One region of the Thioalkalivibrio sp. ALMg9 genome, then DNA from elsewhere that is predicted to be linked to it. Evidence: riboswitches for the same ligand, from Rfam matches in the RefSeq annotation. Region 1 holds a riboswitch; the other holds the start of a gene.
The links. A riboswitch is a leader RNA that binds a small molecule or an ion and turns the genes downstream of it on or off. The one in region 1 is predicted to bind cobalamin.

Region 1 (3,408 bases):
CGACTCTTCGCGATCACAGACCCCCCGACCGAGAAACTTTGGAACTGCCGATCCAGATCGAAGCGGGCAGTTACCGGGGACCGGCGAGGAAGTTCATTGCCTGTTTCACGATCCTCTGCATTCAGAAGGGTCAACGAAGCGCGCGAAATCCAATCATAACGTTCGTATCCACCCTCCAACTCAAGCCCGGAAATCCTCGCTTCGTCGACGTTTTCAGGTGGCCAAACTGGAATCATTTTTTCCACTCTCGATTGGAAAATCGAGGCATCCAGATACCCTTGATCAAAGCTAGCGCGAAGGCCTATTTCAGCCGTTTCGGACTCTTCTGCTTGAAGTTCTGGATCACCCGCCCCCGGCCAATACAGTTGGTTAAACGTAGGCGCATTGAAGGCCGTTCCATAAGACGCGCGCAGCCGTAGGATGTTGGTAGCCTGCATACCCCAGGCTACCTGCCCTGTCACCTTGTCGCCAAACTGTTCATTGTCGTCGTAACGCAAACTTCCCTCGAAATCATGGCGGCCCAAGCCAACCTGAATCACCGAGTATGCTCCAACGTTGTACCGAGAATCTTCAGCATAATCGGTGGTGCTATCCACCCGGTCTTCATACGCATCGATGCCGGCAATCAAATAAACACGATCCGTTATCTCGAGATCGTTTCGCCAATCCACACCGTTGCGTTTGGTATCGAAGCGAGAAGAAAAAGCGCCTTCGTTGAAATTATCGTTCTCATCGCGACTGTGACTAACACTGAATTCGGTATCCCAAAAAGGGGTTACAGGCACTCGCAAGCCACCACGAAGGGCGGCATGCCGAAAATCAGTTTCATCTTCAGTGCCGTCTATTTCGGTTCTACCCTCTGAATACAGCACATTACCGAAAACCTCGACTCCATTATCGAGCCGGTGCGAGACCTTGGTGGCAAGCGAGGTGTTGTCATAGCCATCGCGGTCTTCATCGCCCACACCGTCTTGGACGTTGATGCCGTCGGTATCGAAGTGGCTGACCGAGAAGCTGTAGTTCGTGTTATCGGTACCACCCGCTACGCCAACGCCGACCTCCCACGTATTGAAACTACCGCCACCGAAAAATGCACTAACCTTCGGCGGCCCCTTGCGGCCTTCACGGGTGAAGACTTGCACAACCCCTCCGATCGCGTCGGAACCGTAGATACTGGTGCGCGGTCCGCGCACGATCTCCACGCGCTCGATCTCCTCCGGCGGCAGGAACTGCCAACTTGCCCCGCCACCCGTCGCAGAACCCATTCGAACTCCGTCGACCAGCAACAGGGTGTGCCCAGAGCTCGACCCCCGGGTGAAGACGGAAGTGGTCTTCCCGAAGGCGCTGTTTTGGGAGGTCTCGATGCCGGCTCGCCCTTCCAGAAGATCGGTGAACTGCTGGGGCTGCAGGCGCTCGATCTCTTCACGGTCGATGATGGTCACCGCCGCGAGAGTCTGGTCTACCGTCTGTGCGATGCGCGAAGCGGTGACCTGGACGGTCTCCAGGGTCTGCGCTTCGTTGGTATCCGGCGTGTCCGCCAGAACGGGAGTAGTGGCCAGAAGGATGGCCGCGGAAAGTGCTGTGCGTTTCATTTTTTGTTGTCTCCCGGCGAGCCGCCCGCACGCCGTTGATTCGTCGGGATCGCACAGACAGGGGGAGACAGACACGAGGGGGATCGGCCACGACCGGCGAACGGCCAGGCCCGATCATCCGCCTCGCATGCCCGCCGCATGCCGCGCGATCATTCCCTGGCCGGTCTCCGGACTGACGAGCGTTCCGGCGCGGCGCCTTCCCGAACCCAGGGTTCAGTGGCACTGGCCGCGACCATCAGAAACCGACGGGCGGTCTCTCGCTCGATCACCGTTGCGGGGGCAGCGTCGGATTCATCCCAGGGCCTTGCGGCCCGTCGGAGACTCACCGATCTTCCCGTTTAACCCGCCAAGCCGTGCTTGGTCGGGCACCGAGGAACGTAGCGAACCCTACACAGTTGGGCGCAAAATTACCAGCCGCTAACCTACCCGCCGCGCGATGCCGAAAGGAGCTGCCCAGGTTCGCATGTCTGAACCAATCATCGGCGGCGCCGTTCCTCGGCATACAGATAGCGGGTACCGCGTTTGAGCAGCAGCCCCCAAGTCTTGTCCTGCAGCATGGCGTCGAACTCGGGCGAGCGCTCGGCGCGTAACGCCACCGGGTGCGACTCGTCCCCGGGATGGGTCGCCAGCATGTCCAGGCGCTCGCGGTTGGCCCCATAGTGGCTGACCAGGAAGTCCCGCATGGAATCGCTCAATGGCAGGTGATAAATGCGCGTGAGGCGCATCGCCAGCCACTCGGCCATGCGCCCGAGATCCTGGCGGACCTTGCGCACCATCGCCGAGCCCAGGCCTGCCTTGGCATCCGCGCTCATGCCCACGTAGAGCCCGCCCAGATAGGCCGCGGGGTTGGCATAGATCGCGCGCTGGATACTGGGATTCGTAAGATCCACCAGCGGCTCCATGATCAAGGCGAGCTGGATCCCGATCCGCTTGGCGGTCTCCGCATCCAGTGCCGAGCCGCCAAAGTAAAACAGGTCACCCTCGCGCTCGATCTTGAGTTCCTTGAGGAAAGAGCAGAAGTGGCTGGCCAGCTTCAGCTTCTGGTCGTCGGTCAGCTCGATCAGCTCCTCGCTCACCCGGATGCCGCGCACGCTGCGTTTGAACCAGCGCTTCTCGCCCCGCTTCTCCACCTGCGCCCGACGCAGGGCCTCCCAGCGTTCTACCGCGTTGGTGTACCGGCTTTGCGACTGCATCAGGTGGTCGCGCGCCTCGCGCAGGTCCTCGACTCGGCGCAGCGCAAGACCGATGAGCTGCCCATCCGCGGAATTTTCCGGAGGTTCGAGATCCTCCAGTCGCTGCAGCGCCTCCAGCACCTGACGACCCAGACTGACGATCGGCTCGCGCAGGGCCTGTGGATCCAGGCCCGACGCCTCGTGCTGGGATAGCAGGATGCCGAGCGAGCGCAGGCGGCTGACCACCCCGGCCTGAGCCACACGGAAGCGGTTGCCCTGGGATTCGAGGCGGTCCAAGGCAGCCCCGAGCTGCCAGCCCCCCGACCATTCGAAGCTCAGCCGCTTGATCTGGCGTCCGTTCACCAACTCGAAGGCGAGGACAAAGATCGCTTGTACGTCATCGAGGGTGCAGCGCGCCAGGTCATCGGCGTCCGCGGCGGAGAACAGTCGATCCAGGAACTGATCCACCCGGCGCACACCGTCCTCCTGGGTTGGCGCCACGCCCCGCAAGCGGTCGCGCAGGAGATCCGCAACCTCCGGCGCCTCGTGATGCAGCTTCTCCAGGGCCGCGAGCCGGGAGTCCTCGGTCGCATCCACCAGATCCGCGACGCGCGAGCGCAGACCCAGGCGACGATAAATCTCGA
Region 2 (3,408 bases), 490 kb from region 1:
GCCTCCAGGCCGTCGTCCGGTTCCGGCAGGCGCGCCCAGGCCCCTGGCGGCAGCTCGCCCGCGGGGTAGCCATGCGGGTTGATGCCCGTGGAGAGATCCAGCCAGTCGGCCTCGGGGATCCCGTAGCGCGCAGCCGCCTGACGGATACCGCCCCCGTGCACCTGGATCAGTACCTGCGGCTCCGGCTTCTGCATCGATTGGGCCTCAGAACAGGACAACGACAATCACTCCGGCCACAATGAAGGCCATCCAGATGGCCAGCGCACGATCCAGCAGCGCAACCGCCTGGCGAATGCCTGCCGCGTCGGGCATGCGGCCCATCCCCAGACGGGGTCGCCACTCGCGCTGCCCGCCATAGGGCGCCGCCCCCCCCAGGACCACGCCCAGCGCACCCGCCCCCGCGGCCATCACCGGCCCCGCATTCGGGCTCTTCCAGCCGGCGGCCTGCTCGCGCCAGCACTGCAGCGCGTCCCGGCCACGACCGGCCAGGGCATAGCCCAGCGCCGTGAGACGGGCCGGGATCAGGTTCATCGCATCGTCCAGGCGCGCGGCGGCCCAGCCAAACGAGCGAAACCGGTCATTGCGATAGCCCCACATCGCGTCCAGCGTGTTCACCAGGCGATAAGCCACCACGCCCGGTGCGCCAGCCACCAGGAACCAGAAGATCGTGGCGAACAGCGCGTCGTTGCCGTTCTCCAGCACCGACTCGATGGTCGCGCCACTCACCCCGCGCGCGTCCAGGGCCGCCGTGTCGCGACTGACCAGCATGCCGACACCGGTGCGCGCCCCAGACAGGTCATCCTTTTCCAGGGCCTCGGCCACCACCTCCGCATGCTCGTCCAGACTGCGCCAGCCAATCGCCAGCGTGAGGATCGCCAGCGTCAGAACCCAGCCCCAGGCCAGCGAGGCGCCCAGTGCGGCCAGCGCCACCCAGGGCAGGACCAGCGCCGCGAGAAGGAGCGCTCCGCGTACACGACTGGGCGCATGCCAGCGGGATTCGGCCCAGGCCGCGAGCTGGCCGAATCCGGCGAGCGGATGAAACCGCCGTGGGTCACCAAACAGTCGGTCCAGGATCAGGGCGCCGATCAAGATCAGAAAGGTACTCATGTGTCGCCACCCCCGGATGGCCCATCCGGACGCGCGGCGGATTCCCGCACAACCGTGGGCAAGGCGAGTTCGCACGGCGCACCCCAGCGATCCTGGAACACCAAGTCTTCCAGTGGGCGCCGGCTGTCCCAGCCCGCCGTCTCCAGCATCGGCCGGTCATAGAAGCGCTCCACATGCCCCAGGCACAGCACCGCGATCGGGTACCCGCCTTCGGGCATGTCCAGCCGATTGGCCAGCCAGTCCGGATCGAACAGGGAGACCCAGCCCATGCCCAGACCCTCGGCGCGGGCGGCCAGCCACAGGTTCTGGATCGCACACGCGGCCGAACAGAGGTCCATCTCGGGGAGCGTCCGCCGGCCCAGCACGTAGCGCTCGCGGCCATCGGTCAGGGCCACGACCAGCAACTCGCCCGCCTCGCGGATGCCCTCCAGCTTCAAGCGATGCACGTCGGCCGCGCGCTCGCCACAGGCCTCGGCGGTGCGCGCCTGTTCATCCGCCGCGTGGGCGTGGAGCACCTCGCGCACCGCCGGGTCGGTAATGCGCAGGAAGCGCCAGGGCTGCATATAGCCCACGCTCGGCGCGCGATGCGCCGCCTCCAGCAGCCGCCGCAACACCGCTGGATCGACCGGGTCCGGCCGAAAATGGCGCATATCCCGGCGTTCCGCGATCACGCGATAGACGGCCGCAAGCTCATCTTGGGCAAATCCCGAACCCCCGGCATCAGCGCCCGGGCAGGAAGGGTTCTCATTGGCGGGCAACTCGGACTGCATCGGCTTACCGTCAGGGGGACACGACGCGGATGCAGAGGGATCGGGGTGTGGCCACAGGGGCCCGCACCTACCGACCCTCGCCCACCGCGCGGTCGCAGAAACATCGTCCAGGCCGGTCTCCGGGCTCGCGAGGCCCCGGCAACCCGGGGCGGCAAGTCGCCTTCCCGGGCCGCGTTCGGCCCAGTGGCTTTCGACTTGTCGAGGTCCGAGCGGCCTGCGGAAGCACCCCTCGAACCCACTCGCTTACCGTTGCGGGGGCAGCGTCGGAATGGGGCTGCGGAGGATCTCGCGCCTGCACCGACTTCCCGTTTAACCCGCGCGATCAGTCGCCCGGGCACCTGGTAGCAAGCCGCCAATCATACGCGGCAAGCCCACTGCCGACCAATTGACGCTCCGAGGCGCCCCAGGCTTGCTGCTATGATGCCCCGCTAGTCCAGCGCCTGGTGGCGGCTCCCCAGCCGGCTCGAAGGCGCTTGAACAACCAATCCAATGCGACTGTAAAAAATGCAATTTTGGACTTCCCGAACTCCACTGCTCGCTTGCCTCCTGGGCGTGCTCTCAACCCCGCTGATCGCAATGGCGGACTCAATCACGGTCACCGACGACGATGACCGCGAGGTCCATCTGGAGCAGCCTGCCGAGCGCATCGTCAGCCTGGCGCCGCACATCACCGAGGTGCTGTTTGCCGTGGGTGCGGGGGACCGCATCGTGGGCGCAACGCAGTACAGCGATTATCCGCCCGAGGCGGAGGCCATCCCGCGGATTGGCGGTTACAGCCGGATTGACCTGGAACGGGTACTGGAAAGGGACCCCGATCTGGTGATCGCGTGGAAGAGCGGCAACTCCGCCTCCCAGGTCGAACGCCTGCGCGAACTGGGACTGCCGGTGTACGTATCGGAACCACGCAGCTTCGAGGGTGTGGCCTCGAGCATGCGGCGCATGGCCACGCTCGCCGGCACGCATGACCAGGGCGAGGCCGCGGCAGAGGACTTCCTGGGCCGAATGGACGCGCTCCGCGCCACGTACGGCGACCGGGACCCGATTCGCGTGTTCTATCAGGTGTGGGAGCAACCGTTGATGACGGTCAATGACGACCACCTGATCGCCGAGGCCATCGCCGTCTGTGGCGGCGTGAACGTGTTCGGCGATCTCGACCGCCTGGTGCCACGCATTGGCCGCGAAGCCGTACTGGATGCCGACCCCGAGGTCATCATCGGCGGCGGCATGGGCGAGGACCGCCCCGACTGGGTGGTCGCCTGGGGCCAATGGGAGGACATGACCGCGGTCCAGCGCGACAATCTGTTCTTCATTCCCCCTTCGCTCCTGCAACGCCATACCGGACGCATCGCGGAAGGCACGGCCCTGATGTGCGAAGAGCTCGAACGCGCCCGCGCACGCCGTCCCGCCCCATGACCATGACGGTCCGCCTCGCAGTCTCTCGGAAAGGATATCGCGGGACACCAATGAAGGAGCGTTGTACGTGCGCTGAAGGCAGCGCTCCCGCCGTTCCGGCAACCTACCGCTTCGCCCG

Region 2: it holds a riboswitch for cobalamin, as region 1 does, so the genes downstream of both, bluB (5,6-dimethylbenzimidazole synthase) here and F792_RS0109980 (TonB-dependent receptor domain-containing protein) in region 1, are expected to answer to the same signal.

What each region holds. Positions count from the first base shown of each region.
Region 1 covers NZ_AQYC01000009.1:168,116-171,523, reverse strand. The annotation lists gene F792_RS0109980 (TonB-dependent receptor domain-containing protein) at 1-1,592, opposite strand, end outside; cobalamin riboswitch at 1,733-1,980, opposite strand; gene F792_RS0109975 (hypothetical protein) at 2,069-3,408, opposite strand, start outside.
Region 2 covers NZ_AQYC01000009.1:656,231-659,638, forward strand. The annotation lists gene cobD (threonine-phosphate decarboxylase CobD) at 1-194, opposite strand, end outside; gene cbiB (adenosylcobinamide-phosphate synthase CbiB) at 205-1,107, opposite strand; gene bluB (5,6-dimethylbenzimidazole synthase) at 1,104-1,877, opposite strand; cobalamin riboswitch at 1,970-2,234, opposite strand; gene F792_RS0112195 (cobalamin-binding protein) at 2,454-3,290, shown strand.